DNA from 3 places in the Rhizobium sp. BK619 genome. Region 1 is predicted to be linked to each of the others. Evidence: riboswitches for the same ligand, from Rfam matches in the RefSeq annotation. Region 1 holds a riboswitch; each other region holds the start of a gene.
The links. Region 1 has a riboswitch for cobalamin ahead of cobU (bifunctional adenosylcobinamide kinase/adenosylcobinamide-phosphate guanylyltransferase). Riboswitches for the same ligand answer to the same signal wherever they lie in the genome.
Positions count from the first base shown of each region.

Region 2: another riboswitch for cobalamin. It lies ahead of nrdH (glutaredoxin-like protein NrdH); the one in region 1 lies ahead of cobU (bifunctional adenosylcobinamide kinase/adenosylcobinamide-phosphate guanylyltransferase).
Region 3: another riboswitch for cobalamin. It lies ahead of FHX14_RS24545 (ABC transporter substrate-binding protein); the one in region 1 lies ahead of cobU (bifunctional adenosylcobinamide kinase/adenosylcobinamide-phosphate guanylyltransferase).

Region 1 covers NZ_JACIBH010000005.1:346,111-356,609, forward strand. The annotation lists gene FHX14_RS12000 (TSUP family transporter) at 1-352, shown strand, start outside; gene FHX14_RS12005 (nuclear transport factor 2 family protein) at 462-827, shown strand; gene FHX14_RS12010 (helix-turn-helix transcriptional regulator) at 827-1,621, shown strand; gene cobO (cob(I)yrinic acid a,c-diamide adenosyltransferase) at 1,625-2,260, opposite strand; gene cobN (cobaltochelatase subunit CobN) at 2,257-6,402, opposite strand; gene cobW (cobalamin biosynthesis protein CobW) at 6,407-7,456, opposite strand; gene cobU (bifunctional adenosylcobinamide kinase/adenosylcobinamide-phosphate guanylyltransferase) at 7,461-7,985, opposite strand; cobalamin riboswitch at 8,368-8,764, opposite strand; gene FHX14_RS12035 (chloride channel protein) at 9,020-10,499, shown strand, end outside.
Region 2 covers NZ_JACIBH010000025.1:5,002-15,500, reverse strand. The annotation lists gene FHX14_RS32060 (helix-turn-helix domain-containing protein) at 1-678, opposite strand, end outside; gene msrB (peptide-methionine (R)-S-oxide reductase MsrB) at 889-1,371, shown strand; gene FHX14_RS32050 (TIGR03862 family flavoprotein) at 1,418-2,626, opposite strand; gene FHX14_RS32045 (helix-turn-helix domain-containing protein) at 2,694-3,116, opposite strand; gene FHX14_RS32040 (heavy metal translocating P-type ATPase) at 3,188-5,434, shown strand; cobalamin riboswitch at 5,772-5,999, shown strand; gene nrdH (glutaredoxin-like protein NrdH) at 6,259-6,480, shown strand; gene nrdI (class Ib ribonucleoside-diphosphate reductase assembly flavoprotein NrdI) at 6,496-6,912, shown strand; gene nrdE (class 1b ribonucleoside-diphosphate reductase subunit alpha) at 6,891-9,095, shown strand; gene nrdF (class 1b ribonucleoside-diphosphate reductase subunit beta) at 9,296-10,270, shown strand; gene FHX14_RS32015 (adenylate/guanylate cyclase domain-containing protein) at 10,370-10,499, shown strand, end outside.
Region 3 covers NZ_JACIBH010000013.1:177,149-187,647, forward strand. The annotation lists gene FHX14_RS24535 (2'-5' RNA ligase family protein) at 1-348, opposite strand, end outside; gene blh (bifunctional sulfur transferase/dioxygenase Blh) at 848-2,128, shown strand; cobalamin riboswitch at 2,599-2,854, shown strand; gene FHX14_RS24545 (ABC transporter substrate-binding protein) at 3,027-4,043, shown strand; gene FHX14_RS24550 (iron ABC transporter permease) at 4,040-5,080, shown strand; gene FHX14_RS24555 (ABC transporter ATP-binding protein) at 5,077-5,841, shown strand; gene FHX14_RS24560 (hypothetical protein) at 5,958-6,521, shown strand; gene FHX14_RS24565 (HIT family protein) at 6,544-7,035, opposite strand; gene FHX14_RS24570 (MYG1 family protein) at 7,308-8,231, shown strand; gene FHX14_RS24575 (cytochrome c family protein) at 8,410-8,799, shown strand; gene FHX14_RS24580 (cytochrome c oxidase subunit II) at 8,985-9,803, shown strand; gene ctaD (cytochrome c oxidase subunit I) at 9,863-10,499, shown strand, end outside.

The sequences.
Region 1 (10,499 bases):
TATCGGCCTCTATGACGGTGTCTTCGGCCCCGGCACCGGTTCCTTCTTCATGCTCGCCTTCGTCACCCTCGCCGGCTTCGGCGTACTGAAGGCAACGGCGCACACCAAGCTTCTCAATCTCGGCTCGAATTTCGGCGCGCTGATCGTCTTCGCAAGTTTCGGCGCAATATTATGGAAGATCGGCCTGTTGATGGGCGTCTGCCAATTCCTCGGCGCGCAGCTCGGCTCCCGGCTTGCCATGCGCATCGGCGCAAAGCTCATCAAGCCGCTGCTCGTCATCGTCTGCGTCGCCCTTGCGATCAAACTGCTCGCCGATCCGGCAAATCCACTGCGGGTCTGGCTCGGCGTTTAGCCTAAATATTTGACCGCCTCCATTACCTCTGACGTAATTGATAGGCCGCATCGCCTTGCCCCATGATCGCGCTGCCTGGAATGGACGGGCGATCAAAAGGAGATGACCGATGAACGATGCAAACAGCAATGCCGAGCGCTACCTCGCCGTCTGGAACGAGACTGATGCGGCTCGCCGCCGCGCTCTCATCGCCGAGAGCTGGGCGGAAGCCGCAACCTACATCGACCCGCTGATGCGCGGTGAAGGCCACGAGCAGATCAATTCGCTGGTGGAGGCCGTGCAGAACCGCTTCCCCGGTTTCCGTTTCGAACTGATCGGCACGGCTGACGGCTATGGCGACAATCTGCGTTTCTCCTGGGGTCTCGGGCCTGACAATGGCGAAGCACTGATCAAGGGCACGGATTTTGCCGAACTCGAAGACGGCAAACTGAAATTCGTCCGCGGCTTCATCGATCAATTGCCGGAAGCCGCCTGATGACGCCGAACGCCCGCTCTCTTGGAGATCATCTGCGCGACTGGCGCCAGCGCCGGCGGATGAGCCAGCTGGACCTGGCGCTGGAAGCCGAAATCTCGCAGCGGCACTTGAGCTTCATTGAGAGCGGGCGCGCGACGCCCAGCCGCGACATGCTGCTGCATCTTGCCGAACGCCTCGGCGTGCCGCTCCGCGACCGGAACCCGCTGTTGCTCGCAGCGGGTTTCGCCCCCGTCTTTACCGAGCGCGCACTCGACGATCCCGCCTTGGAACCGGCGCGCCGCGCCATCGACATGGTGTTGAAAGCTCATCAGCCTTTCCCGGCGCTCGCGATCGACCGCCACTGGACGCTGGTTGCCGCCAATGCGGCGCTGGCGCCGCTCATCTCGGGCATTGCCGATCCGTCCCTGCTCGAACCGCCGGTCAATGTGCTGCGCCTCAGCCTGCACCCGCAAGGACTGGCGCCCCGCATCGCAAACTTCCCGGAATGGCGCGCCCACCTTATCGACCGGCTGCGCCGGCAAGTATCGGCCTCGGGCGATCCGGTATTGGAGAGGCTGCTGAAAGAACTGCTGTCCTATCCGGTGCCAGAAGCGGCGAACGACGCGCATACCGACCACGCCGGCATCGCCGTTCCGCTGAAGCTTTCGACCAAGGCCGGCCTGCTATCCCTGATCTCGACGACCACGGTCTTCGGCACGCCCGTCGACATCACTCTGTCGGAACTGGCCGTGGAATCCTTCTTCCCGGCGGATAAGGAAACGGCCGCGATCCTGCGCACCCTTTCCCTCAATTGATGCCTAGAATTCTACCCCCGGCTGCCCCTTGATGCCGGAGCGGAAGGGATGTTTGACGAGCTCCATCTCGGTCACCAGATCGGCGATCTCGATCAGTTCTTCCCTGGCGTTGCGTCCCGTCAGCACGACATGGGTCATGGCGGGCTTCTCGGTCTTCAGGAATTCCACCACCTCGTTGATATCGAGATAGTCGTAGCGCAGCGCGATGTTGATCTCGTCGAGCAGCACCATGGAATTGCGTTCGTCGCGGATCAGCTCCTTGGCCTTCTCCCAGGCCGCCGAGGCGGCGGCAACGTCGCGGGCTCGGTCCTGCGTTTCCCAGGTGAACCCCTCACCCATGGTGTGGAACTGGCAGAGATCGGAGAAATGCTTCTCGATCAGATCCCGCTCGCCGGTCCACATCGCGCCCTTGATGAACTGCACGACGGCCGAGGGTTTACCATGGGCGATGTGGCGGAAGATCATGCCGAAGGCGGCGGATGATTTGCCCTTGCCCTTGCCGGTATGGACGATGATCAGCCCCTTGCCGTCGGTCTTGGTCGCCATGATCTTGTCGCGCGCGGCCTTCTTCTTCGCCATCTTCTCGGCGTGGCGCGCATCGTCCTTGCCCGTTTCGTTGTCCAGGATTTCGTCGCTCATCGGTTCACCTCATTCTGTTGGATGGCCAGGTTGAACCGGGCCGAATTGCTGCGCGGCGTCCAAAGGCTGCGGTCGATCGCCTCGCGCAGCCGCGCCGCCATCTCGTCGAATGCCGCCGGGTTCTTTTCCACCATGAAGCTACGCACGGCCGGATCGGTGACGAAAGCCTGGTAGACCGCCTCAAAATGATGCGCGCCGACCGCACCCGTCGTCGCCGCGAAAGCAAAGAGATAATCGACGGTGGCGGCGATCTCGGCCGCACCCTTGTAGCCGTGGCGCATGACGCCCGATATCCATTTCGGGTTGACGACGCGCCCGCGCACGACGCGGCCGATCTCTTCCTCCAGCGAACGGATCACCGGCCGTTCCGGCCTCGAATGATCATTATGATAGATCGAGGGGCGCGCGCCGCTGAGCGCCTCGGCCGCCGCCGCCATACCGCCCTCGAACTGGTAATAGTCGTCGCTGTCGAGCAGATCGTGCTCGCGATTGTCCTGGTTCTGAACGACGGCCTGCACCGAGCGCAGCCGCTCTTCGAACAGGCCGCGTTCGGCCTTGCCCTCCTCGCCGGCTCCATAGGCATAGCTGCCCCAGACGAGATAGGCCTCGGCGAGATCGGCGCGCCGCTCCCAGCCCTTTTCGTCGATCAACGCCTGCAATCCGGCGCCGTAAGCGCCGGGCTTCGAACCGAAGACACGGTAACCCGCCCGGCGTTTCGCCGCGGCGACGTCGAGACCGGCGGCCGCAAGCCTTGCCGCCTCGCCGCACATGCGCGCTGCGATCGGATTGTCGGCCTCGTCCTCGTCAAGCGCGCCGACGGCGCGAACCGCCTTGTCGAACAGGGCGATCTGCTCGGGAAAAGCGTCGCGGAAGAAGCCGGAGATGCGGAGTGTCACGTCGACACGCGGCCGCCCAAGCATGGCTTGCGGTATGATCTCATAGCCGGTGACGCGGCGCGAACTCATATCCCAGAGCGGCTTGACACCGATCAGCGCCAGCGCCTGGGCGATATCGTCGCCACCGGTGCGCATATTCGACGTTCCCCATGCCGTCAGCCCAAGGGAAACCGGCCATTCGCCGTGATCCTGCACATAGCGGCGCACCAGCAGTTCGGCGGATTTCTTGCCGAGTTCGTAAGCGGCCGGCGTCGGCACCGCGCGGCTGTCGACCGAATAAAAATTGCGGCCCGTCGGCAGTACATCGGGCCGCCCGCGGGTCGGCGCACCCGACGGGCCGGGTGCGACGAAGCGGCCGTCGAGGCCGGCAAGCAGGCCGGATATTTCCGCCGGGCCGCAGGCAAGGATCGAAGGCTTGAGACGGGTCTCGATCTCGAAGAGCACCGCCTGCGTCGCCGTCCATTCCGCGGGGCAGGCGATCTCGCCGGAGACTAGCTTGGCCGCCAGCAATTCGATGCGCTCGACGGTGTCGCCGTTGGTGCGCCAGGGTGCATCGAGAACGTCGGCGAGTATTGCGGGACGCGTTCCGGTCCACGGGGCGGCCATGTCGCAGTCGAGGGGGTCGAACGTGGAATTACCCCCCTCTGTCCTGCCGGACATCTCCCCCACAAGGGGGGAGATCGGCAAGGAGTAAGACAATCGCTCTATATCGATTGTTTGGGGAGGCCGGTGCTCCGATTCAATCTCCCCCCTTGTGGGGGAGATGTCCGGCAGGACAGAGGGGGGTGCCCCAGGCACATTGCCTACCCCCGCATCCTCAGCAATCGCCCGCTGCAAACTCGCATCCCCGCCCTCACCCAGCCCGCGCGGCACCCGCGCCAGCGCCACGGACAAATCCGTCAGCAACCGCCCCTCCGGCGACACGCCGAACACATGCAGCCCATCCCGGATCTGCATTTCCTTGAGGTCGCAGAGATAGGCGTCGAGTTTCTTCAGCGCGTCGCCTTCGCTTTCGCCGCTCTTTATGCCGGCATCCCGGTCGAGGCCGATATCGGTCACGAGATCGAGGATCTGCCGGCTGAGCAGGCGGATGCGGCGGGGATCACCGCCGGAGGCCTCGTAATATTCGTCGACCAGCGCTTCCAGATCCTTGAGCGGCCCGTAGCTCTCGGCTCGCGTCAAAGGCGGCGTCAGATGATCGATGATGACGGCTGCAGTCCGGCGCTTGGCCTGCGTGCCCTCGCCCGGATCGTTGACGATGAAGGGATAGAGATGCGGTAGCGGCCCGAGGATCGCCTCGGGATAACACTCTTCCGATAGCGCCAGCGCCTTGCCCGGCAGCCATTCGAGATTGCCGTGTTTGCCCATATGAATGACGGCATCGGCGCCGAACTCGCGCCGCAGGAAAGCATAGAAGGCAAGATAACCGTGCGGCGGCACGAGATCCGGCGAATGATAGCTCTCCTTCGGATCGATATTATAACCGCGCGCCGGCTGAATGCCGACGAGAACGCTGCCGAAGCGGGCGAAAGGCAGGGCGAAGACGCCGTCGAGAAAATACGGATCGTTCTCGGGATCGCCCCAGCGGGCCCTCACCTCATCCTGAATCTTATTGGGAAGAGTATCCAGGAAGCCGTTGTAGAGACTCAGGGAAAGGGTCTCGCGAATGACCCTGCCGTCATGCCCTGAATTGGTCGGCCCTTGCATCAGATGCCGGATCAGCGCGTCGCCATCGGCCGGAACATCGGCGAGCGGATAACCCGCTGCCGCCATCGCCCGCAGCACCTCGATGCTGCCGGCCGGCGTATCCAGGCCGACCCCGTTGCCGAGCCGGCCGTCGCGGTTCGGATAATTCGCCATCACGAGCGCGATGCGGCGGTCGCGTGCCGGAGTGGCGCGTAGCCGCGCCCAGTTGGCGGCGAGTTCCGCCGCATAGCGCACCCGGCCGGCATCCGGCTCGCTGGCGACGATGTTGGTCTCGACGGCAGCATCGTAACGCGCCGCCGTCTTGAAGGAGACCGCCCGCGCCAGCACCCGGCCGTCGACTTCGGGCAGCGCCACGTTCATGCCGAGATCGCGTGCCGACAGGCCTTGCGACGAAGTTGCCCACGCCTCCCGCGACGAGGCCGACAGGATCGCCTGCAGTACCACCGCCCCGTTCGCCTCCAGCACCGTCGGCTGCCGATCCGCACCCGGCGCCGAGACCGCAAAGCCCGTCGTGTTGATGACGACATCGGGTTTCAGCGCCGAAAACACGCTTTCGAGAATGCCTGTGGAAACCGGGTCCTTGAGGCTATAGGCAAAGACCGGCAACGGCCGGAGGCCCTGAGCTTGCAAGGCGTCGATCAAGGCCTCGATCGGCTTGATCTCGCCGCTCTGCACGAGGGCGCGGTAGAAGCTGATGGCGACGATGGGGGAAATCTTAGGTTCGAATCCCGCCTCTTCCGTTGCGCTCGGGGTACCCCCCTCTGTCCTGCCGGACATCTGCCCCACAAGGGGGGAGATCGGGGATGCGAGGCTTCGCTCCATCTCTTCGGCCGAGCGCGCGGCATCCTCATAAGTTTGTTTCGTTGGAAGCCCAAGCGACTTGCCGATCTCCCCCCTTGTGGGGGAGATGTCCGGCAGGACAGAGGGGGGTATCGCGGCCTCAGCTGACGACGGCGCGGTCACCTGCCGCCACTCCTCGACCCCGATCAGCCCCCGCCCCGGCCACCAGATGCCGGCTTTCATCAACGGTACTGCCGGCGCCGGCTTTTCCGCACCCGACAGCATCACCCCGGCATAATCGAGAAAGGCGCGCGCATTGGCATCGCCGCCCTCGATCAGATAGGCCCAGAGTGCATCGAGATCATCGGCTGCGATGTTCGAGAAGGGTACCAGCCCTGCATCCGGCCTGGCGTCACCCGGCAGCACCGCAATCTGCGCGCCGGCGCGGGAGGCTGCCGCATGCAGCGCCTCCAGCGCGTAGCGGAAATAGCTGGCACCGCCGAGCGCACGGACGATGATGAGCTTGGCGTGCCGCGCCGTGCGCTCGACATAGGTATCGACCGACATCGGATGCTTGAGGCTCATCAGGCTGGCGAGCCGCAGCGAATGCGGCCCACCGCAGGCGCGATGGGCGGCCGCGATCGCCGCGAGCTCGCTGTCGGCGGCCGACAGGAACAGGATATCGCCCGGCGTCTGACCGAGATCGATTGCCTCTTCGCCGTCGCTGATCGTTCCCTGCTGGGCCAGAAGCAGATGCATGGGCTTACGCCAGCGCCTCGATTGCCGCCTTCACCGCACCCTGATCCATCTCATGCAGGCCGATGACGACGAGGCGCGTACCGCGCTTTTCCCCAGGCGCCCAGGCTCGATCGAAATAGTGGTCGATACGGCTGCCGACGGCCTGGAGCTGCAGGCGCATCGGCTTGCCCGAAACATCGACGAAGCCCTTGAGGCGCAGCACGTCATGGGCTGATATGATGCTCTTCAGCGCCTCGACGAAGCCGGCCGGATCGGCAACGGGGCCGAGCTCAACGACGAAGCTGTCGAATTCGTCATGATCGTGCGGCGTGCCGTCCTCATGCTCCAACTCGTGATGGGACTTGCGGTTGGCGATATCGTCCTCCGTGCCGATGCCGAGGCCGAGCAGAATGCCGGCCGGCACCTCGCCGTTTTTCGCCTCGATCATCACCGGCTTGCGCAGGGTGCGGGAGGCGACCTCGTCGCGCACCCGGCCGAGGCCGGCCACGTCGATCAGGTCGGTCTTGTTGAGCACGATGAGATCGGCGCAGGTGAGCTGGTCCTCGAACAGTTCCTCGATGGGGCTCTCGTGATCGAGCGATTGATCCTCGCTGCGCGCCGCCTCGACGGCATCGTGGTCGTCGGCGAACCGGCCGGCGGCGACAGCCGCGCTGTCGACGACCGTGATGACGCCGTCGACGGTCACCTGGGTGCGAATGTCAGGCCAGTTGAAGGCGGCGACCAGCGGCTGCGGCAGAGCGAGGCCCGAGGTTTCGATGACGATATGGTCGGGCCGCTGCTCACGCTCCAAGAGCTTTGTCATCGTCGGAATGAAATCGTCGGCGACGGTGCAGCAGATGCAGCCATTGGTCAGCTCGATGATATCGTCCTCGCTGCAGTTCTCCGCGCCGCAGCCCTTCAGCACCTCGCCGTCGACACCGAGATCGCCGAATTCATTGATGATCAGCGCGATCTTTTTACCGCCTGCATTGGTCAGCAGGTTGCGGATCATCGTCGTCTTGCCGGCGCCGAGAAAGCCGGTGATGACGGTTGCGGGAATCTTCTGCTGGTTCATGGACTTAACCCTTCATTTTCAGCGGCAGGCCTGCCGCGATAAAATAGACTTCGGCGGCCTTTGCCGCGATCATCTGGTGGAGCCGGCCGGCATGATCGCGAAAATCCCGCGCCATCCGATTGTCCGGTACGATGCCGAGGCCGACCTCGTTGGAAACGAAAACGAGCCGCGCCTTTGCCCGCGGCAAATAATCGGCGAGCGCCAAAAATTCCCCGGCCATGTCGCGCTCCGCCATCATCAGATTGGTGACCCAGAGCGTCAGGCAATCGATCAGCACGACGCGGTCCTCGCCGTCGATGGCGGCGAGCTTGCCGACGAGATCGAGCGGCTCCTCATGCGTCGTCCATGACGGGCCGCGATCGGCCCTGTGTTGGGCAATGCGCGCCTGCATCTCCTCGTCCCAGGCCCGCCCGGTCGCGAGATAGTGGCGGTTGAGGCCGCTTGAAACCACGAGGGATTCGGCAAAGCGGGATTTGCCGGAGCGTGCGCCGCCGAGGATGAAGACTGTAGTGATCGGGCCAACCGTCATGTGAGCGCCGCCCTTTGGCAGGATAGGGCCCGCCGTGCCGCCCCCCTCATCCGACCCTTCGGGCCACCTTCTCCCCGCTGGGGAGAAGAGGGAGCAAGCTTTTGTCTTTGACCGTCTCTCTGATCGCAGTGGCAGGAGAGGGACCGAGGCGTCGCCACGTACCTCTTCTCCCCATCGGGGAGAAGGTGGCGGCAGCCGGATGAGGGGGTGAGCGACGATAGAAGCGAATGCGCATAGCGCAAGCGAAGGACAATAAATTGCGAGCCGTATGGCCCCCTCGTCCAACCCGTTGCGCCATTGACCGCACCAAGCCATGCCGAATTCAATCGTTCAGCCAAAACAACCTCCGTGCTGGCAGCGGGTCTCTTGCCCAGGGTTGGGCTTTTCGCCCGGCACGAATGGCAGGTCTCCTGGCTCGCGGTTGTCGGCCGCGATCGGGGCGGACCGGAAACCGGTCGCCCCTGATCGTGCCAGCGGATCTGCCTCGCCTTCCCGGCTGCATCGGTGAAAAGGTGGACGATTCGTAGAAATGGAGGCGTCCGACCCCGGTTGATCACCATGCATGTCCAGTGGCTTTTCCGGCATGTCGCCCGTCCCGCCTGCCTGCACGATTGCAAGCTGCCAGCCGGAAGAGCTCGATGCCGGATGGAAGACCCTCACCGCTCTACAGTCGCGGGGTCGGCTGTGATGAAGGCGCCCGGTGTGGGTCCGCCCCGTCACATTCCCTTTTCATCCGGAAGGCGTAACGCCGATCCGGAACCATCCGTTAGTATCCGAGGATGGTCAGATGACCATCCGTTGAGGGATGGTTAGGCAAGCTCAAGAGTGAAGTCAACCGGCCTTGGCGGTCGGCCATCGGCGGCAAGGCAGGCACGCTCACTGAAACACGACTTACTCGACCAGGAATATCGTCATTTATCAGAGGCTTACGTCATAAATATTTGACCTACGCGCCGGCTTTTCGCCGCAATTGCACTGCAAGCGGACTGCGCCATCGCCCTTGACCGGGCCTCTTCCTGCCTAGTTGTCTTGCCATGCTTATGAAATTGGATCGGCGCCGGTTCCGAGCGCTGTGTGTTTTCTTCGATCCGGGGCGGCTGCGGGCGCTGACCCGCCGTAGCGAAGTCGGGCTGTCTCTGGCGGGCGCTGCCGTCGGCATTGCTTCCGGTCTTGCCGTGACCGGCATGAGCTTCGTCTCCAATGAACTGCATCAGCTGATCTTCGGTATCGCCGACAGCGAAAGGCTGAGCTCGTCGGTGATCGACGACAAGCTGCTGCTGCTCACCGCCCCGGTCATCGGCGGCATCCTGCTCGGCCTGTTGCTCTTCATTTTGGCCAAACGCCGCAAGAAGCCGATGGTCGACCCGATCGAGGCCAATGCGCTGCATGGCGGCCGCCTGTCCTTGACCGACAGCATCATCGTCGCCGTGCAGAACCTGATCTCCAACGGTTTCGGCGCCTCGGTCGGCCTGGAGGCCGGCTATACCCAACTTGCCGCCGGCCTCGCCTCGAAACTCGGCCTGAAGCTGCAGCTTCGCCGTTCGGATCTTCGCGTCCTCGTCGGCTGCGGCGCAGCCGGCGCCATCGCCGCCGCCTTCAACGCGCCGCTGACCGGCGCCTTCTATGCCTTCGAACTGATCATCGGCACCTATACGATCGTCTCGCTGACCCCTGTGGTCGTCTCGGCCCTCGTTTCCACCCTGATCGCAAGGCTGCTCACCCATGGCGATTTCACCATCGATATCGGCGGCTTCGGTGCGGTCGTGCCGGCCGACTATATCCCGGCGCTGCTGCTCGGCGCGGTCTCGGCCGGCGTCGGCATCCTGATCATGCAGGGCGTCGCCTTCGTCGAGGAACTGGCCCGCAAGAGCGCGATCGCCCCGCCCTTCCGCCCGGCGCTCGGCGGCATCATCGTCGGGCTGCTGGCGATGATCTCGCCGCAGGTGCTTTCGGCCGGCCACGGTGCATTGCATCTGAACCTTTCCCGCGACGTCGCCATCCCGGCGCTGATCGGCCTCTTCCTGTTGAAATCCTTGGCTTCGGCGATCTCGATCGGCTCGGGCTTCAGGGGCGGCCTGTTCTTCGCCTCACTGTTCATGGGCGCCCTGCTCGGCAAGCTCTTTGCCTATTGCGGTCCCTATTTTGCCGATGCGACGCTGACGCCCGTCATTTATGCCGTGGTCGGCATGAGTTCGCTTGCCGTCGCCGTCATCGGCGGGCCGCTGACGATGACGTTCCTGGCACTCGAAATCACCGGCGACTTCCCGATCACAGCGCTGGTGCTTGCCGCCGTCATCACCTCCTCGCTCGTCGTGCGCTCGACCTTCGGATACTCCTTCGCCACATGGCGCTTCCATCTGCGCGGCGAAAGCATCCGCAGCGCCCATGACGTCGGCTGGATCCGCAACTTGACGGTGGACAAGCTGATGCGCGCCGACGTCAAGACGGCAAGGGCGGGCATCTCGCTGGAGGAATTCAAGAAGGCCTTCCCGATCGGCTCGACCCAGCGCGTTA
Region 2 (10,499 bases), on a different contig from region 1:
GGCGGCGGAATTGACGCCGGCCGGGACCATCAGGAAACGGGCGCTGGGAAAAGCCGAACGGAAGAGGTTGAGCTCGATGCGCATCGCCGCATCGCGCACGGTCTGCGTCAGGATCGTCAGCGTCATCTCGTTGACGTCTTCGCGGCAGGTGGAAATATCGAGGGCTGCGGCCACCCGGCCACGGTGATCGCGGATCGGTGCCGTGGTGCAGCTGAGGCTGGTATTGGCGCAGAAGAAATGCTGGTCGCGGAAGATGGCGACGGCGCGTTCGTCGGCAAGCGCGGTGCCGATGCCGTTGGTGCCGATGCTCGCCTCGGTCCAGACCGAGCCGGTCCACAGGCCGAGTTCGTGAAACTCCTTGTCGTCGCCGGCAGCCCCCCGGCGCTCCAAGGCAATGCCATTCCTGTCGGTCAGAAGCAGGCAGCAGCCGGCTTTGCCGACGGTGGTGAAGAGACGATCGAGTTCTTCGGTCGCGCTGGCGATCAACTGCCCGGACTGTTCGCGGGCACGGCGGAATTCCTCATCGGTAACGCGCAGTGGCGCCCGTTCGTCTTCCGGAGCGAGCTGATGCATGGTCATGCATCGCCGCCAGGAGGCGACAACCGGAGAACTGGCCGCGGCGGAATCGCGCTGGGCAGAGGTGTAGACATGCTCGGCGTGTGCTGAGTGTTCGTGCATCGGCTCCTCCCACGGAACTTCAGCATAGTCTGATGGAAAAGCGGCCGGTTTGCAATCGGCCGGTCCCGGACGGCCATCGGCCTGCGGGTTTTTCAGGCGAAGGGGGCAGAAATCACATTTCGGTGTTCGAACGCCGACAGTGTAACAAAAGACCGCTCTCGCCCGTAGTTCTGTGCAGAAACAGCTTTGCAGGGCGAGGAGATCCCGACCATGTTAAACAGACGATTGTTGCTGATGGGTGCCGCTTTCGGCGGGCTTGCGGTTCGCTTGGGGGCCGGCAAGGCGATCGCCGGCGAGACGTTTGCGGTGACGCACACAGAGGATGAATGGCGCAAGCTGCTGACGCCGGATCAATTTGTCATCCTGCGTCAGGCGGGCACGGAAAATCCCTTCACCAGTGCCCTGCTGCATGAGGAGCGAAAGGGCATCTTCGCCTGTGTCGGCTGCGACCAGAAGCTCTTTTCCTCGGCGACCAAATTCGACAGCGGCACCGGCTGGCCGAGCTTTTGGGCACCGCTCGACCATGCCGTCGGCACCACAAACGACACCACTTTCGGGATGGCGCGCACGGCAGTCCATTGCGGCCGCTGTGGCGGCCATCTCGGCCATGTCTTCGATGATGGTCCGAAGCCAACCGGGCTTCGCTACTGCATGAATGGCCTTGTCATGACGTTTCATCCAGCCTCGGCCTAATCGAAGGAGGTCTTGCTTGCTGTTCAGTGCCGGCGCGCGCCAGGGCCTATCCTTGCAGCCAGGCCTCGATGCCGCGCGCAGCGGCCCGGCCGGTCGCAAGGCAGGCGGTAAGGAGGTAGCCGCCGGTCGGCGCCTCCCAGTCAAGCATCTCGCCGGCGACGAAGGTGCCCGGCAGCGCCTTCAACATGAAGCCGTCGTCGATGCCGCTCCAGCGGATGCCGCCGGCCGAGGAGATCGCCTCGCCGATCGGCCTTGTCTCGAGAACCGGCACCGGCAGGGCCTTGATCAGGCCGGCGAGACGGCCGGGATCGGCTCTGTCGCGCTCGGGAGCGAGTTCCCGCAGCAATGCCGCCTTGACGCCGTCGAGGCTGGCGCCCTTGCGCAGGCGGGTTGAAAAGCTCGATTTGGCGTCCTGCCGCGCGAGATCGCGGGCCAGCCTTTCCACTGTCCGGCCCGGGGCGAGGTCGAGCGTCAGGGCCGCGCTGCCGCGGTCCAGCAGCCGGTCGCGGAGGCTCGCCGCATGGGCATACACCAGACTGCCTTCGATACCGGTTGTGGTGATGACGAATTCGCCGGGCAATGTCCCGGCTTCGGAGGTGGCGGTGACCGATTTCACCGGCTCGCCGGCGAAACGCTCGCGGAAGTTTTCGCTCCAGCCGACGACGAAGCCGCAATTGGCGGGCTGGAAGGCGTCGATCTCGACACCCTTCTCCGATAACCACGGCAGCCAGCCCGCATCCGAGCCGAGGCGCGGCCAGCTTGCGCCGCCGAGCGCCAGCAGGGCGGCGTCGCAATGGACGATGCTGCGCCCTTCCGGCGTTTCGAAAGCGAGACCCTCCTCGGCAAAACCGATCCAGCGGTGGCGGGTGCGCAGCGTCGTGCCCTGCGCCTCCAATCGTCTGAGCCAGGCGCGCAGCAAGGGAGAGGCTTTCATCACCGTCGGGAAGACCCGGCCGGACGAGCCGACGAAGGTCTCCGTGCCGAGGCCTGTCGCCCAATCCCTGATATCGCCAGGGGTAAAGGCATCGAGAGCCGGCCGCAGCCGGGCAGAGGCGGTACCGAAGCGCGTGGCGAAACGGGCATAATCCTCGGAATGGGTGATGTTCAGCCCCGATTTTCCGGCCAGCAGAAATTTGCGGGCGAAAGTCGGCATGGCGTCGTAGACCGTCACCGCATGGCCCGAGAGCGAGAGCAGCTCGGCGGCCGCCAGGCCCGCCGGGCCGCCGCCGATGATGGCAATTCGCTTCTGGCTCATGGATGTCTTTGCCCGATTCTTTCTGGTGCCGTTTTGGCGCGGCTGCGCCTTGCCTGCAAGGGCGGGATCAGTGATGCGAATGCGTGCACTGGCCGTGGTCGGCGAGAACCTCGATGACACGGCATTGGTCGACGCGGCCGTGGCCGCAGCCTTCCACCATGGTTTCCAGCTCGGCCTTCAAAGCCATCAGGCTGCGGATGCGCTGCTCGACTTCGACGAGACGAGCCTTGGCGATGGCATCGGCGGAGGCGCAGGACTGGTGCGGATCATCCTGCAGGGTCAGCAGCGTGCGGATCGCTTCGATCTCGAAGCCGAGTTCGCGGGCATGGCGGATGAAGGCAAGCCGGCTGATATCGGCAGGTTCGAAGGAGCGCTGGTTGCCTTCGCTGCGGCTCGGCGCCGCGAGCAGGCCGATGCTCTCATAATAACGCACCGTCGGCACTTTGACCCCGCTCCGGCGAGCCGCTTCACCGATCGTGATCTTTTTCATGATTTTCCTCTTGCACCTCTAGTCGCTAGAGGATGTAGGAGGGATGCTTCTGTTTGACAAGGAAACGGATCATGGCTGAGACGAGCGAGACACGATACCGGGTCGGCGGCATGGATTGCGCCGCCTGCGCGAGCAAGATCGATACCGCGGTCAGGCGCGTGGCCGGGGTCGCCGATGTTTCCGTCTCGGTGATGGCGGGAACGATGACCGTCCGGCATGACGGCAGCAGCGACCTCAAGGCGATCGAGAAGAAGGTGACGGGGCTCGGTTATTCGGTCTCGCCCTTTGCCGGAAGCGCAGCGCCGGCGCGGGACCATGGTTCGCACGATCATCACGATCACGACCATGACGATCACGAAGGTCATGATCATACCGGCCATGATCACGCAGGTCACGATCATGACCATGGCGAGAAGGAAATCGAAGGTCTGCATGGACACGACCATGGGCCGACGACCGGTCCCTGGTGGCAGAGCAAGAAGGGCCGGCTGACCATCCTCTCGGGTGCAGCGCTCATTGCCGCCTATGCCATCGGCCATCTGGTGCCGGCGATCGGATCCTATGCCTTCATCGTCGCCATGCTGGTCGGCTTGGTGCCGATCGCGCGGCGCGCTGTCATGGCGGCTCTCTCCGGCACGCCGTTTTCGATCGAAATGCTGATGACGATCGCCGCCGTCGGCGCCGTCATCATCAATGCGGGCGAGGAGGCGGCGACCGTCGTGTTCCTTTTCCTCGTCGGCGAGCTGCTGGAAGGTGTCGCGGCCGGCAAGGCGCGCGAAAGCATCCAGTCGCTGACGGCTCTGGTGCCGAAGAATGCGCTGCTGGAAGACAATGGTCAGACGCGGGAGGTTCCGGCGGAAAGCCTCGCCGTCGGCGCGATCATCATGGTGCGTCCGGGCGACCGCATCTCGGCGGATGGCATCATCGTCTCGGGCGAGAGCGCGATCGACGAGGCGCCGGTAACGGGCGAGAGCACGCCGGTGCGAAAGGGTGTCGATGCCGTCGTCTTTGCCGGAACGGTGAATGGCGATGCGGTGCTCAAGGTTCGCGTCACGGCGGCCGCTGCCGACAATACCATCGCCCGCGTCGTCAAGCTGGTGGAAGAGGCGCAGGAATCGAAGGCGCCGACGGAACGTTTCATCGATCGGTTCTCGCGTTATTACACGCCGGGCGTGGTGGTGGTTGCAGCCCTGGTCGCGGTCGTTCCGCCGCTGCTGCTCAGCGGCGTATGGAACGAATGGGTCTATAAGGGCCTTGCCATTCTGCTGATCGGTTGCCCTTGCGCGCTGGTCATCTCGACGCCGGCGGCGATTGCCGCCTCGCTTTCAGCAGGCGCGCGGCGCGGGCTGCTGATGAAGGGCGGCGCGGTATTGGAAACGCTCGGCAAGGTGACGATGGTCGCCTTCGACAAGACAGGCACGCTAACCGAAGGCAAGCCTCAGGTGACCGACATCGTTTCCTTCGGATTGAGTGAGGCGCAGATCTTGTCGCGCGCAGCAGTGCTGGAGCAGGGCTCCAGCCACCCCTTGGCGCTGGCGATCCTCAACCGCGCCAAGGCCGACGGCCTTCCCGTGCCGCCGGCCTTCGAGCTGGAGGCGCTGCCAGGCAAGGGCGTCAGCGGCAAAGTTGGCGGCGAGACGCTGGATCTGCTGTCGCCGTCCGCTGCCCGCGAGCGCGGAGCACTCGATGGCGACAAGGATGCACGCATTACTGTTCTGAACGACGAGGGCAAGAGCGTATCGGTGCTGCTCGTCAATGGTGTTGCGGTCGGCCTTATCGCCATGCGCGACGAGCCGCGCGAGGATGCCAAGACCGGGCTTTCCACGCTCAAGTCGGCCGGCGTCAATACAATGATGCTGACGGGCGACAACAAGCGGACGGCAGCAGCCGTTGCCGGCATGCTCGGCATCGACTGGCGCGGCGAGATGATGCCTGAGGATAAACAGCGGGTCGTCGGCGAATTGAAGGGCCAGGGCTTCATCGTCGCCAAGGTCGGCGATGGCATCAACGATGCGCCGGCGCTGGCCGCTGCCGATATCGGCATCGCCATGGGCGGCGGCACCGATGTGGCGCTGGAGACGGCGGATGCCGCCGTGCTGCATGGGCGCGTCGGCGACGTGGCGCGGATGATCGAACTGTCCAAACGGACGATGCGCAATATCCTGCAGAATATCAGCATCGCGCTGGGACTGAAGGCAGTGTTCCTGGTGACGACGATTGCCGGCATCACCGGGCTCTGGCCGGCGATTCTCGCCGATACCGGCGCCACCGTGCTGGTGACGATCAATGCGCTCAGGCTGCTTCGGATAAGGATGTAAACATCCGATACTGTCCTTGCGTCGCTGGTCATCTGAAGAGTGGCATAGACCACTGACAACGGGCGCCAGCCCCTCTTTCGTCATGCTCGGGCTTGTCCCGGGCATCTGCCTTCGGTCGATTGGCAGCAGATCCTCGGCACAAGGCCGAGGATGACGTGGAGGGAGGTTTGCCATCGAATTGAGAGCGGCTACAGGCCGGCGCTCTTCGTTCCGGCCTTCTCCACAGCCTCTTTTGCTTAAGCCTTCGTTATCCATGTTTTTCACTGGAACGCAGTGATTTCAAACCTGCCGTAACGCAACGCACAAACCATCCGTTGACGTGATTTTTGATTCGCGTACTATATCTAGTGTTCAAGGTTCCTTCGATTCGTGTCGGATCGCGGGCTAAGACGGGAATACGGTGCGTTTCGCCATGACGGCGCAACAAGGCCGGAGCTGCCCCCGCAACTGTGAGCGGCGAGCAACTGTCCGATTTCAGGTCACTGAGGCATGATGCCTCGGGAAGGCTGGGGCAGGGTGCTTCGACCCGCAAGCCAGGAGACCTGCCTTGAACTAGATGTCCACGGGCGGGGTGTCCGGAAGGTCGCGTGCATGACAGCGGAATGATCCGCGCCTGTTGCGCTGCCCCGAACGTCCGCATGAGCACTTCGGGGTTGAAGTCATGTCCAGAATATCAAGGCCGCCGCCCGCGCAAATCCCGAAAGGGAACGTCTCAGGCGTTTAAAGCGCCGACTTGCAGATCACTATCAAGCGTTGCCCCGGACGCCGCAAGGCGCCCGATCCCTGTCTTGCGTCCTGAATTCTTTGACATCACGAGGAACATGATGAGCGTTACCGTCTACAGCAAACCCGCCTGCGTCCAATGCACTGCCACCTATCGCGCCCTCGACCGGCTGGGCGTCGATTACGACATCGTCGATATCTCCGAGGATGCCGAAGCGCTCGATCGTGTCCGCAGCCTCGGCTACATGCAGGCGCCGGTCGTGATCGCCGGCGAGCGGCATTGGGCGGGTTTCCGCCCCGATATGATCAGCGCGCTCTCCTGACCGAGGAAAAAGGCGATGGGGCTGATCGTCTATTATTCCAGCCGATCCGAAAATACCCATCGCTTCGTTGCCAGGCTCGGACTGCGCGCGGCGCGCATTCCGGCGGGCAGTGCGGATGCGTTCCATATCCGCGAACCCTTCGTGCTTGTTGTGCCGACCTATAGCGGCGGCGACGGCCCAGGGATCATAAAGGGCGCCGTTCCCAAGCAGGTGATCCGTTTCTTGAACGATGCGGAGAACCGAGGACACATTCGTGGCGTGATTGCCGCGGGCAACAGCAATTTCGGCGAGACATACGGGCTCGCCGGCGACGTGATCTCGCAGAAATGCCGGGTGCCGTACCTCTACAGGTTCGAGCTCATCGGCACGGAGGAGGATGTCGCCAACGTCAAACACGGAATGGAACGATTTTGGACACGGGAACAACTCTGACGCGGGATGCGGGCGCAAAATCGCATAACAGTTTTGCTCATCCCGCCGGCGAACGCCCTTTGAAAGCGGCGGAAGCGCTCGATTATCACGCGCTGAACGCCATGCTGAACCTCTATGACGATGAGGGCAGGATCCAGCTCGACAAGGACCGCATGGCGGCGAAGCAGTATTTCCTGCAGCATGTGAACCAGAACACCGTGTTCTTTCACAATCTGAGGGAAAAGCTCGATTACCTCGTGACCGAGGGCTATTACGAGCAGGAGGTTCTCGACCAATATTCCTTCAATTTCGTCCGCGACCTGTTCGACCAGGCCTATGCCAGGAAATTCCGTTTTCCGACTTTCCTCGGCGCCTTCAAATATTACACCAGCTATACGCTGAAGACCTTCGACGGAAAGCGCTATCTCGAGCGCTACGAGGATCGCATCTGCATGGTCGCGCTCACTTTGGCGCGTGGCGACGAGGCCCTTGCCCGCGACATGGTCGACGAGATCATTTCCGGCCGTTTCCAGCCGGCGACGCCGACCTTCCTCAATGCCGGCAAGAAACAGCGCGGTGAACTGGTTTCCTGCTTCCTGCTGCGGGTCGAGGACAATATGGAATCGATCGGCCGGTCGATCAATTCGGCGCTGCAATTGTCGAAGCGCGGCGGCGGCGTGGCGCTGTCGCTGACGAACATCCGCGAGGCCGGCGCGCCGATCAAGCAGATCGAGAACCAGTCATCGGGCATCATCCCGGTGATGAAGCTGCTCGAAGACAGTTTCTCCTATGCCAACCAGCTCGGTGCCCGCCAGGGAGCGGGTGCTGTCTATCTCAACGCCCATCACCCTGACATCATGCGCTTCCTCGACACCAAGCGTGAGAATGCCGACGAGAAGATCCGCATCAAGACGCTGTCGCTCGGCGTCGTCGTGCCCGACATCAGCTTCGAACTCGCGAGGAACAACGAGGACATGTACCTGTTCTCGCCCTATGACGTCGAGCGCGTCTATGGTGTGCCCTTTACCGAGATTTCGGTGACGGAAAAATATCGGGAGATGGTGGCAGATGCCGGCATCTCCAAGAAGAAGATCAAGGCGCGGGAATTCTTCCAGGTGCTTGCCGAAATCCAGTTCGAAAGCGGTTATCCCTACATCATGTTCGAGGACACGGTGAACCGGGCGAACCCGATCGCCGGGCGTATTTCGATGAGCAATCTCTGCTCGGAGATCCTGCAGGCCAGTGAGGCGAGCGAATATAATGACGACCTCTCCTACAAGCATCTCGGCAAGGATATTTCCTGCAATCTCGGCTCGCTGAACATTGCGGCCGCCATGGATTCCGCCGATTTCGGTAAGACGATCGAGACCTCGATCCGGGCGCTGACGGCGGTTTCCGATATGAGCCATATTGCCTCGGTTCCGTCGATCGAGAAAGGCAATGACGAAAGCCACGCGATCGGCCTCGGCCAGATGAACCTGCACGGATACCTCGCCCGCGAACGTATCTTTTACGGTTCCGAAGAAGGCGTCGATTTCACCAATATCTATTTCTACACGGTGACCTATCACGCGATCCGCGCCTCGAATCTGCTGGCGCTCGAACGCGGCACCAGCTTCAAGGGGTTCGAGAACTCGAAATATGCCTCCGGCGAATATTTCGACAAATATACCGAGCAGGAATGGAAGCCGGCGACGGTGAAGGTGCGGGCGCTGTTCGATAACGCCGGCATCCTTGTTCCGACACAGGAAGATTGGGCAGCGCTGAAGACGGCTGTCATGGCCTCCGGTCTCTATAACCGGAATCTGCAGGCGGTGCCGCCGACCGGGTCGATCTCCTATATCAACCACTCGACCTCCTCGATCCATCCGATCGTCTCGAAGATCGAAATCCGCAAGGAAGGCAAGATCGGCCGCGTCTATTATCCGGCGCCGTTCATGACCAACGACAATCTCGATTATTATCAGGACGCCTACGAAATCGGTGCGGAGAAGATCATCGACACCTATGCGGCGGCGACCCAGCATGTCGACCAGGGTCTGTCGCTGACCTTGTTCTTCCGCGACACGGCGACGACGCGCGACATCAACAAGGCGCAGATCTACGCCTGGAAGAAGGGCATCAAGACGATCTACTACATCCGCCTTCGCCAGATGGCGCTGTCCGGCACCGAGGTGCAGGGGTGTGTGTCTTGTACGCTGTGATTTGAATTCGGCTTTGGACCAGCAAGATGCCCCTCACCCTAACCCTCTCCCCGTAAAAAACGGGGAGAGGGGACGTGCCCTGCGAGAGGTTGCGAGGGAACGGAGAGCTTGCGGCTTGCCTCCTTCGCCCCGTTTACGGGGAGAAGGTGCCGGCAGGCGGATGAGGGGCAGATTCGGACATTCCTCAAAAGGACCACCCAATGAACATGCAATTGAAAACCGTCTCCCGCGTGCGCGCCATCAACTGGAACCGCATCGAAGACGACAAGGATCTCGAAGTCTGGAACCGGCTGACCGGCAATTTCTGGCTGCCGGAGAAAGTGCCGCTGTCCAACGACATTCCCTCCTGGGCGACGCTGACGGCGGCCGAGCAGCAACTGACGATCCGCGTCTTTACCGGTCTGACGCTGCTCGACACGATCCAGAACGGCGTCGGCGCCGTCGGGCTGATGGAGGATGCGGTCACCCCGCATGAGGAGGCAGTGCTTTCCAACGTCTCCTTCATGGAGGCGGTGCATGCGCGTTCCTATTCCTCGATCTTTTCGACGCTCTGCTCGACGCCCGACGTCGACGATGCCTATCGCTGGTCGGAGGAGAATGAATTCCTGCAGCGCAAGTCGGCGCTGATCATGGAGCAGTATCGCTGCGGCGATCCCTTGAAGAAGAAGGTCGCCAGCGTCTTCCTCGAAAGCTTCCTGTTCTATTCCGGCTTCTACCTGCCGATGTACTGGTCGAGCCGCGCCAAGCTCACCAACACGGCAGACATGATCCGGCTGATCATCCGCGACGAGGCGGTGCACGGCTATTATATCGGCTATAAATTCCAGCGCGGACTGGAGCGGCTTTCCGAGGAGAGAAAGCAGGAGATCAAGGATTTCGCCTTCGACCTCTTGCTCGAACTCTACGACAATGAGGCGAGATATACCGAAGCGCTCTATGACGGCGTCGGGCTTACCGAGGACGTCAAGAAATTCGTGCATTACAATGCCAACAAGGCGCTGATGAACCTCGGCTACGAGGCGCTTTTCCCGGCCGAGGCCTGCAAGGTCAATCCGGCGATCCTGTCGGCGCTTTCGCCGAATGCCGACGAGAACCACGATTTCTTCTCCGGCTCCGGTTCCTCCTATGTGATCGGCAAGGCTGTCGCGACAGAAGACGAGGACTGGGATTTCTGAGGCTTTATCGCAGTCGGCCCTTATCATTTGCATCCCCATCGCCCACATTCAGCGGAAATCAAGTCGATCCTCGCCGATTGTGGCGCAGCGGAGTTTTTAATGTCGTCTTATCCAAACAAGGCCGGAACTGCTTCCGAAGCAGACGAAGGCGTCTGGCCGATCCGCAGAAGACGGATCCTCGACTGGCTGGTGAACGAGACGCGCGGCGAGCGCTTCATCGACAATATCC
Region 3 (10,499 bases), on a different contig from region 1:
ATAGTGCTCATGACAGAAGGTAGGATCAATCTTTCGATGGAGAGCCGCGTGCAGTTGGAGAAGAGCGCCGTCTGGGATCGGGCGCGCCCAGAGAACGAGAAAGTCGTTCTGAAAATAGCCGATGCCCGAAAAGGCTACGGTCACGGTGGGGCGCGTCCAGAAAATACCTTCGAGCGCCTCGCCCAATCGATCTGCATCAAACGCCTGATAAACTGCGAGGGTGAGGTGCGGAGGATAATTCAAAGCCCGCATCGAAGCCGTCTCTTCGAATGCCGCTGCTTGATCCCAGAGTTTGAAAACCGGCGATGCGGTCTCGTTCAGACATTTGAGGCTGATCCCGTAAGGCATTTGCGAGCGTTATCCAGTCCATCGCGCCTGGACCTTAGGCCGATATCGTTGCCGATGTCGAGCGGCCAGGAAGGAGCATGGCGGCGGCCGGCATTGCTGAATATCGGGCTGGCGCAAGGGATAATGGTGCTCCTCCTTGCAACGCGGGCTCAAGGCCCAACCAACCGTTCGAGCGAAGACATGGCGACGGAATGCTCGCTGAGGTGCGAGTTAAAAACCCAGGGATGACACGCATCCCCGCCGCACAGCCGCATTATACAGCAACGGCAACGTATAAGGATGAGGCTCTTTTGGACGTTGGCGTCTGTCGACCCGATGCCTGATCCCCTCATGCTCTATTCCCGCGCCATCGCCTGCCAGGCGGCAGGCGGGCTGGCGAAGGCACGGTTGCAGGCGCGGGGAGCGGCGCCAAGCGACTATTCTTGCGCTCGGCAATATACTTGTGAGATTGTACCGATATACATGCGATACTGCCGATGCAGGCAGCGCGGGGGCTTCGATGACATCCGTAAGGGTCAATGAGCTGATATCGGTGGCGGGGCAGCCCGATGCCGCCGGTTTTGCTGCTTTTGCGGCAGACGGTTTTGCGGGCGTCATCAATGCCCGGCCGGATGGCGAGGAGCCGGGGCAGCCGGGCGATGCGGCGGAAAAGGCTTCCGCCGCCGCCGCGGGGCTCGCCTACAGCTTCGTGCCGGTGAAAGGGCCCGAGATTACCGAGGCCGATATCCGCGCCTTCCAGAGGGCGATGATGCAAGCGAAGGGGCCGGTCGTCGCTCATTGCAAGAGCGGCACACGGGCACTGACGCTCTATACGCTGGGAGAGGTGCTCGACGGGCGGATGCAGTCCGGGGACGTCGAGGCCTTCGGTCAAAACCTCGGCTTCGATCTTGCCGGCGCACGCCGCTGGCTGGAAAAGCGGGCAGGGCAGGCGGCTGTCGTGAAGGCCTTCTTCGAACCCCGCACCTGCAGTGTGCAATATGTCGTTTCGGACCCGGTAACGAAACGCTGCGCCATCATTGATCCGGTGCTCGATTTCGACGAGATGTCGGGTGCGACGGGAACGACCAATGCCGACGCCATCCTCGCGCATATCGACAGCGAAGGGTTGACGGTCGAGTGGATCCTCGACACGCATCCACATGCCGATCATTTCTCCGCCGCGCACTACCTCAAAGGAAAGACCGGCGCGCCGACGGCGATCGGCGCCCATGTCACCGAGGTCCAGCTGCTCTGGAAGGAGATCTACAACTGGCCGGCACTCGAAACCGACGGCTCGCAATGGGACCGGCTGTTTGCCGAGGGCGACACTTTCGAGATCGGCGGGCTTAAAGCCCGTGTGATGTTCTCGCCCGGCCATACGCTTGCCTCGGTAACCTATGTGATCGGTGACGCCGCCTTCGTGCACGACACCGTATTTACGCCGGATTCCGGCACGGCGCGCACGGATTTTCCCGGCGGCAGCGCCAGCGCCCTCTGGCACTCGATCCAGGCCATCCTGTCGCTGCCCGAGGAGACCCGGCTCTTTTCCGGCCACGACTATCAGCCTGGCGGTCGCCATCCCCGCTGGGAAAGCACGGTGACCGCCCAGAAGGGCGCCAATCCGCATATATCGGGCATCGATGAGGCCGGCTTTGTGGCGCTGCGCCAGGCGCGAGACCGTACGCTGCCGAAACCGAAGCTGATGCTGCACGCGCTGCAGGTGAATATTCGGGGAGGCAGATTGCCGGAGCCGGAGGGAAATGGGCGGCGGTATCTGAAGATCCCGCTGGATGCGTTGTAGGAACGCAGGGAGCAGCGCTGCGGCACGTGCTTCGAGGCTTCGCCCTCCCGGGCTGCGCACCTCAGCATGAGGGACGTTGGCGGATGCCGCGCCCTCATGGCCAGCTTTGAGGGATGCAGCGGCGGCGCCCAAGAGAGCCTCATCCTGAGGTGTGTAGGCCATTGGCCGAAGCCTCGAAGGACGAGGCGGGTGCTCCATTTGCAGAGCTGGATGCGTCTGTAGCAAGGAGCAGCGTTGCGGCGTGCTTCGAGGCTTCGCCCTCTCGGGCTGCGCACCTCAGCATGAGGGACGTTGGCGGATGCCGCGCCCCGGAACGGGAGAAAGCGGCGCCAACGCTGAAGAGAGCCTTATCCTGAGGAGGCGAGGATGCTGGCATCACGCCGGCCACCAGCCCTCCCACGTTCCATCTCCATTTTTCACCCACCCAAACTCAATCCTCCGCAATAATCATTGACGTCGCGCGGGCCGGCAACGTAACTGGGGGCGACGGTTCCCTGAAGATGACTCCAAGGGGATTAATAGGGAACACGGTGAGGACGACCCAGTAGGGACCGAGACCGTGGCTGCCCCCGCAACTGTATGCGGATTGTCGATCATCTCAGAAGTGGCCAGCGACTGGCCATCTCTGAAGGGCTGATAGCCTCGCCACTGCGATATATCGCGGGAAGGCGGATGAAAGACGGATATCCGCAAGCCAGGAGACCTGCCGTCAATCACGATCCAATCAACCGGGCGGGGATGCCCGGATAAGGAACAGACATGATTGACCTTCTGAACCTTCGCCGAATTCCGGCATGCATCCGTCTCGATTGGGCCTCCTGCGGCTAGCGCGCGCGTCAGCGTGTCTTCGGCCGCGCGTGCGGCATAACCGTGCTTTTTCCCTTCAATCGAGGTTTCCATGCGCCAGATTCTCGCAACCATGACATTTGCCTTCGGGCTGATCGGCCTTGCGGCACCGAGCCTTGCCGCCACCCATTATCCTTTGACCATCACCAATTGCGGTGAGCAGGTGACTTTCCAGAAAGCGCCGTCGAAGATCGTTTCGATCGGCCAGGGCATGACCGAAATTCTTTTCTCGCTCGGCCTTGCCGACAAGATCGCCGGCACGGCCGTCTGGGTCGGTCCCGTCCTGCCGCAATATGCCGGGGCCAACAGCAAGATAAAGCGTCTCGCCGACAATGATCCGAGCTTCGAATCCGTCGTCGGACAGGAGCCCGACCTGGTGGCGGCCGAGTTCGAATGGCATGTCGGCGCACAGGGCTCCGTCGGCAAGCGGGAGCAGTTCCAGGATCTCGGGATCAATACCTATCTCGCGCCGGCCGATTGCGTCGCCAAGGTCAACACCGATGGCGGCGACGGTGTGCGCAAGGAGCTGTTCACGATGGAGCTGGTCTACCGTGAGATCGCCGAGCTCTCGGAGATCTTCGACGTGAAGGAGCGCGGCGATGCGCTGATTTCCAAGTTGAAGAAGCGCGAGGCGGATGCCGTCGCATCGATATCCGGCGCATCGGGCAAGAACCTGCCTATCGTCTTCTGGTTCTCCAGCAAGGAAGTCAACGGCGATGCCTTCATCGCCGGCAAGAACAGCGCGCCTGCCTATATCCTGAAGGCGATCGGCGCCAGGAATGTCGTCACGACCGAAGAGGAATGGCCGCTGGTCGGCTGGGAAACCATCGCCCAGGCGAACCCGGCCGTCATCGTGCTCGCCACCATGGACCGGCGCCGCTACGCCGCCGACGATCCGAAGGTCAAGATCGATTTTCTCGAGAACGACCCCGTGACCAAGGAACTCGATGCCGTCAGGAACAAGCACTTCGTGATGATGGACGCGCAATCGATGAACCCGACGATCCGCACGATCGACGGCATCGAGACCTTGGCGAACGGCATCAAATCCTTCGGCCTGTCGCAGTGAAGGCAGTGTCGGTCAGGCAACAAGGATGGTGGGCGCTTGCCGCGCTCACCATTTCAGCCCTTCTCCTTCTCGGACTGATGATCAGCCTTGCCGTTTCGATCGGCGAGATCGCGATCCCGCTGGCGACGACGGCGGAGGCGGTCTCCAACCGGCTGTTCGGCACGCAGTTCGAGCTCAGCCGCATCCACCAGGGCATCGTCTGGGATTATCGCTTGAGCCGGGCGCTGGTTGCAGCCAGCGCCGGCGCGTCGCTCTCGCTCTGCGGCGCCGTGCTGCAGGCGCTGCTGCGCAATCCACTGGCCGAACCCTATGTACTCGGCATCTCCGCCGGCGCCTCGACCGGAGCCGTCTGCGTGATGATCCTCGGCCTCGGCTACGGTGTTTTCGGCCTGTCCGGCGGCGCCTTTATCGGCGCGGTCATCGCCTTTCTGCTGGTCGGCTTCCTGGCGACGGGTGTGGGGGGAACCGGCGAGCGCATCATCCTGTGCGGCGTCGCCGGCTCGCAGCTCTTCAATGCGCTGACCTCCTACATCGTGACGACATCGGCGAATGCCGAGCAGGCGCGCGGCATCCTGTTCTGGCTTCTGGGGTCGCTCAGCGGTGTGCGCTGGCCGGATGTCTATCTCTCGGTGCCGATCGCGCTCACAGGTTTCGTCATCTGCATGGCCCATGTCAGGGCGCTCGACGCCTTCGCCTTCGGCACGGATGCAGCCGCCTCGCTCGGCATTGCCGTGCGCCGCGTCCAGATCCTGCTGTTCGGCCTGACGGCGGCGATGACGGCAAGCGTCGTCAGCGTGGTGGGCTCGATCGGCTTCGTCGGCCTGGTCATTCCGCATGCCGCCCGCTTCCTCGTCGGGCCGGGCCATCGGCGGCTGCTGCCGGCAACGGCGCTCGGCGGCGCGATCTACATGGTCGGCGCCGATATCGTCTCGCGCATCATCATCCCGCAGCAGGTCTTGCCGATCGGCGTCGTCACGGCGCTCTTCGGCGCACCGGCCTTCGCCGTCATCCTCTATCGCGTGCGGAGGAGCGCATGAGCATTACCATCGACGCGGTGAGTTTCGCCGCCGGCGATACGGTCATCGTCAACGGCGTCAGCCTGACGGTGACAAAGGGCAAGGTTCTCGGTCTGCTCGGGCCGAATGGGTCCGGCAAATCGAGCCTGCTGAGGCTGATCTGCCGGCTGCGCAAGGTCCGCAGCGGCGTCATCCGGCTGGGCGACGACGATATCGCTTCGCTGTCGCGCGCAGCCCTTGCCCGACGCATCGCTTTCGTCGAGCAGCAGTCGACGACCGATACGCAGCTGACCGTGCGCGACGTGGTGCGGCTCGGCCGCACGCCGCATCGCGGGTTGCTTGCGCCCTTCGGCGCGGAGGACGATGCCGCCGTCGAGGAAGCGCTGGTGCGAGTCGACATGCAGGCGAGGGCGGGCCAGCTCTGGCAGACGCTGTCGGGCGGCGAGCGCCAGCGTGTCCATATTGCGCGATCGCTGGCGCAGACGCCGAGCGAGCTGCTGCTCGACGAGCCGACCAACCATCTCGATATCCAGCACCAGCTCGACATTCTCCAACTGATCTCGAAGCTCGGCATCACCTGCATCGTCGCGCTGCACGATCTCAACCTGGCGGCGATGTTCTGCGACAGCCTGGCGGTGCTTCAGAAAGGCGAGGTCGTCGCCTCGGGCGCGCCGGAGCAGGTGCTGACGGAGGAGATGATCGGCCGGGTGTTCGGGGTACGCGCCCATGTCCAGAAATCGGCCGTGCATGGCCGGCATCATATCCAATACGTGATGGATTGAGGAACGGCCGGGACTGTCGATCTCAAGGAGGAGATATGACCTCACTGGCCTTTTTCATGGACTGGCGTATGATTTCTCGGGGCGTATGCGCCGCCCCGGTCGAACGGAGTTTCGAGATGCTCGAACGAAATCAGTTTCCCCTGCGCCCCGTCATCCCCGGCTTCGCCGTCGCCTGGGTCGTCATCATTTCAGGTACAAGTGTCGCTCTCAGCCTGGTTTTTGCCTGCGTCACGCCCTTCGTGGCCCTGGCGGCGGTATCGGCGGTCATTCTTCCCCGGCGCATGGCGCTGACGGCGGTTCTGCTGGCCTGGCTCGCCAACCAGATGGTCGGCTATCTCGTGCTCGGCTATCCCCAGACTTGGGACAGCTATGCCTGGGGTCTGGCGATCGGTATTGCGGCATTCGCATCCCTGGCCGCAGCGCTCGGCGTGCTTCGCCTTGCCGCCGGCCTCAGCGTCGCCGCGGCTGGCGCCTTCATGGCCGGCTTCGTTGCCTATGAAGGCGTGCTCTTTGCCGCGACGGCCGTGCTTCCGTCAGGCGAGGGAGCGTTTTCGGCGTCTGTGGTGGCGAATGTCCTGCTGATCAATTCTCTGGCCGCGATCGGCCTTATCTGCCTTCATGCCGGCGCGGCGGCCGGCCGTGCGCTTGTTGCAAGTCAGCCGGGACCGGCGTTGCCTTAGGCGGTTGACTCGATGCACGAAATCAAGGCGCCGGAAACCGCATTACCTCCCGCAGTAACGCAATGACCTCTAAGACCGATGGCCCTTGGGCCGGTGGCGGCACTGCGCGTTCACAGAACTCGCGCCAGACGAACAGCGTCAGCTCCGCGCCGTCCGTTGCGGTTTCTCCCGGTCCTTCTGCAAACTTCTCGAGCAGACGATACCGGCTGTCCTTCCAGAACAACTCTTCCACCCAGTCATATATCGGGATGACGTGAAAATGGATCGGATAACCGGGCGAGTGCCCGTATCGGCCGATATAGACGCGCTGAGCATTCAGGTCCTGTTTCAGCGCCTTCTGCGTTCTTGCAAGCAATGGGCCGAATTCGCCCAACGCCATTTCGGACAAATCCGAAAGGTCGGTCGTGTCGGTCTTGCAACTGATCATGAGATAGCCGGGAAGGGCGGAGTTCATCCGGTGGTTCACCAGCCATCCCGCGGTCTCGGCAACATGAAACTGCGGAGGAATTTGCAAGCGCCGCCTCTTTCGCTTTCGCAAAGGAACATTTCGACGCCGGAGAATAGGCAGTTTTGCGAGGGCTGCAACGGCGATCCTGGAGATCGACCGTGACTCGTTCTCGGCTTCGCGGTGTCACTCGCAAACCCAATGAAGACGAATGGGTGGCGAGCGGCAGGGCGGCGCTGAAGTGAAATGCGCCAAGCATGGGTTGAGATCGTCGCCGGCAACGGCTATCTGGTTCCGACCCGCAAGCGGACCCTCCGCGAACGACAAGGCGCAAAGCTCCCATGATCCCCGATTTCCTCGTCACCCATTCCGGTGGCTTCCATGCCGATGAATTGCTGTCGAGCGTCATTCTGACCCGGCTTTTTCCGCAGGCGCGTATCGTCCGCAGCCGGGCGCCGGAATGGATCACGCCGGGGCAAGGCCGCATCATCTATGATGTCGGCGGTGCCTATGATCCTGCTGCCGGGATATTCGATCACCACCAGCGCGGCGCGCCGACGCGCGAAGATGGCCAGCCCTACAGCTCGTTTGGCTTGATCTGGAAGCATTACGGCCGTGATTATCTTGCAGCCTCCGGCCTTCCCGAAGCTCATGTCGAGGCTGTGCACGGCACTTTCGATGCGGGCTTCGTGCTGCCCATCGATCTGACCGACAATGGCGCGCTCAGCCCCTCGGGACCGTTGGCGGGCTTGACGCTGCCGGCGCTGCTGGAGACGCTGAAACCGGTTTTCGACGAAGCGGAACCCGAGGCCGACGATCGCGCCTTCCACGCAGCACTTGCCATTGCCCGCAGTTTCGTCGAGGCGAGGATAGCCCAGAGCGCTGCAAAGTTGCGGGCCGAGGCGATGGTGCATCGGGCAATCGAGGCTGCGGGGCAGGGGCGCGTTCTGGAGTTGCCGAGGGGAATGCCGTTCCGTCCCGCCATCGTCAAGGCAGGGGCCGATCACCTGCTGTTCGTCGTCCATCCGCGCGAAAAGGATTGGTGCGTGACCGGCATCCGACGGGCCGAAGAGGGCTTCGAGCTCAGGGCCGATTTGCCGGCAGCCTGGGCCGGTCTCGCCAATGGAGAGCTAGAGGCGGTTTGCGGCATAGAGGGCGCGAGCTTCTGCCACAACGGCCGCTTCATCGCCGCCGCCAAGACTCGCGAGGCAGCACTTGCCATGGCGGATTTGGCGGTGACGGAGGCGCTTTCGATCGGGATGTAGTGGCCGTTGTCCGCGCCGGGTTCACCTGATCTCATATGCGTTCAGGTGAACCCAACTGTGAGGCGATTGACTTGCATCCGCGAAGGATTAAGCTTCTAGCCATAACAACCACCACCCACACGCGAGAGATAATGGAGGGTGTGAGTGGCCGGCGACCTTGAGGAGGATGAGGTTTGCCATGGATTACCGTGTTGTTCTGCTGATTGGTGCAACTGCGATTGCCCTTTTCCCCGGTCATGCCGGGGCGCAGGAGGGTGATGCGACGGCTGGCGCCACTGTTTTCAAGAAATGCGCAACCTGTCATGTCGTCGAGTCCGATACCAACAAGGTCGGTCCGTCGCTGAACAAGCTTTTCGGCAGGAAGGCCGGGACGCATCCCGATTTCGCCTATTCGGCCGCAATGAAGGCGGCCGGTGAAGGCGGCCTCGTCTGGGACGAGACGGTGCTGCGCGACTACCTCCATAATCCGAAGGCAAAGGTGAAAGGCACGAAGATGGCCTTTGTCGGCGTGAAGGACGATCAGGAGATCACCGATCTCATCGCCTATCTCAAACAATATTCGCAGTGATGGGCAATATTCGCAGTGACGGGCAATATTCGCAGTGACGGGCAATACCCCAAATGACGGGCCGCGGCCGGGTGGCGCATGGCTAAATTGCCGTAATTGCCGATATTTTCTATCTGTGCGATAATAAAGACGGACTTGTTGCGGAATGCGGTTTCACGGGTCAACCTGCTCGAGGAGGAGCGGAAATGGCTGTCGTGCTGATCCTCGTCCTGATTGTCGTCGGCTCCGTGCTGTTTCATGTGCTGAGCCCGTGGTGGTGGACGCCGATCGCGTCCAACTGGACCTATATCGACAGTACCCTCGTCATCACCTTCTGGATCACCGGTATCGTCTTCGTAGCGGTGGTGTCGTTCATGGCCTACTGCGTCTTCCGCTTCCGGCACAAGCCCGGCAACCGGGCGCATTATGAGCCCGAGAACCGCCGGCTGGAATTGCTGCTGGGAGGGGGAACGGCAGTCGGTGTCGCGGCGATGCTGGCGCCCGGCCTCATCGTGTGGAACCAGTTCATCACGGTGCCTGCCGATGCCGCATCGGTCGAGGTCGTCAGCCAGCAATGGCTGTGGAGCTTCCGCCTGCCGGGTGCCGACGGAAAGCTCGGCCGCGCGGAGACGCGCGACGTCAGCCCCGAGAACCCGCTCGGTCTCGACAAGAACGACGCAAGCGGCCTCGACGACATCATCATCGAGGGCGGCGAGCTGCATCTGCCGATCGGCAAGCCGGTGCACATCCTGCTGCGCTCCGTCGATGTGCTCCATGATTTCTATGTGCCGGAATTCCGCGCCAAGATGGACATGATCCCCGGGATGATCACCTATTTCTGGCTCACGCCGACGCGGACAGGGACTTTCGAGATCCTCTGCGCCGAACTCTGCGGCGTCGGCCATCCGCAAATGCGTGGTACCGTCGTCGTCGACAACGACGCGGACTACCAGACCTGGCTCGGGCAGCAGCAGACATTCACCCAGCTGACGGCGTCATCGGGAGAGCCGCCGCCGGCAAACTGACTTCGGCGCAGCGGTCGTAGGCCGGTTCACGGAACCGGCGGGGAAAGGGAAGAGAGATCATGGTCGAGATTCCATCCGGCAGCATCCCCTCCGCCGAAGTCGAGGATGTCGAGCTTTATCATCCGCACAGCTGGTGGACCAAATATGTGTTCAGCCAGGATGCCAAGATCATCGCCGTGCAATATTCGATCACTGCGATCTCGATCGGCCTGGTGGCGCTGGTGCTTTCCTGGCTGATGCGAATTCAGCTGGCCTTTCCCGGCGCTCTCTCCTTCATCGATGCCGATCATTATTACCAGTTCATCACCATGCACGGCATGATCATGGTGATCTATCTTCTGACTGCACTCTTCCTCGGCGGCTTCGGCAATTACCTCATTCCGCTGATGGTCGGCGCGCGCGACATGGTGTTTCCCTACGCGAACATGCTGAGCTACTGGATCTATCTGCTTGCGGTTCTGATCCTTGCTGCCGGCTTTTTTGCGCCCGGCGGCCCGACGGGGGCCGGCTGGACGCTCTATCCGCCGCAATCCGTGCTCTCCGGCACGCCGGGCGGCAAGGACTGGGGCATCCTGCTGATGCTTTCGTCGCTGATCGTCTTCATCATCGGCTTCACCATGGGCGGCCTGAACTATGTGGTGACCGTGCTGCAGGGACGCGCACGCGGCATGACGCTGATGCGGATGCCGCTCACCG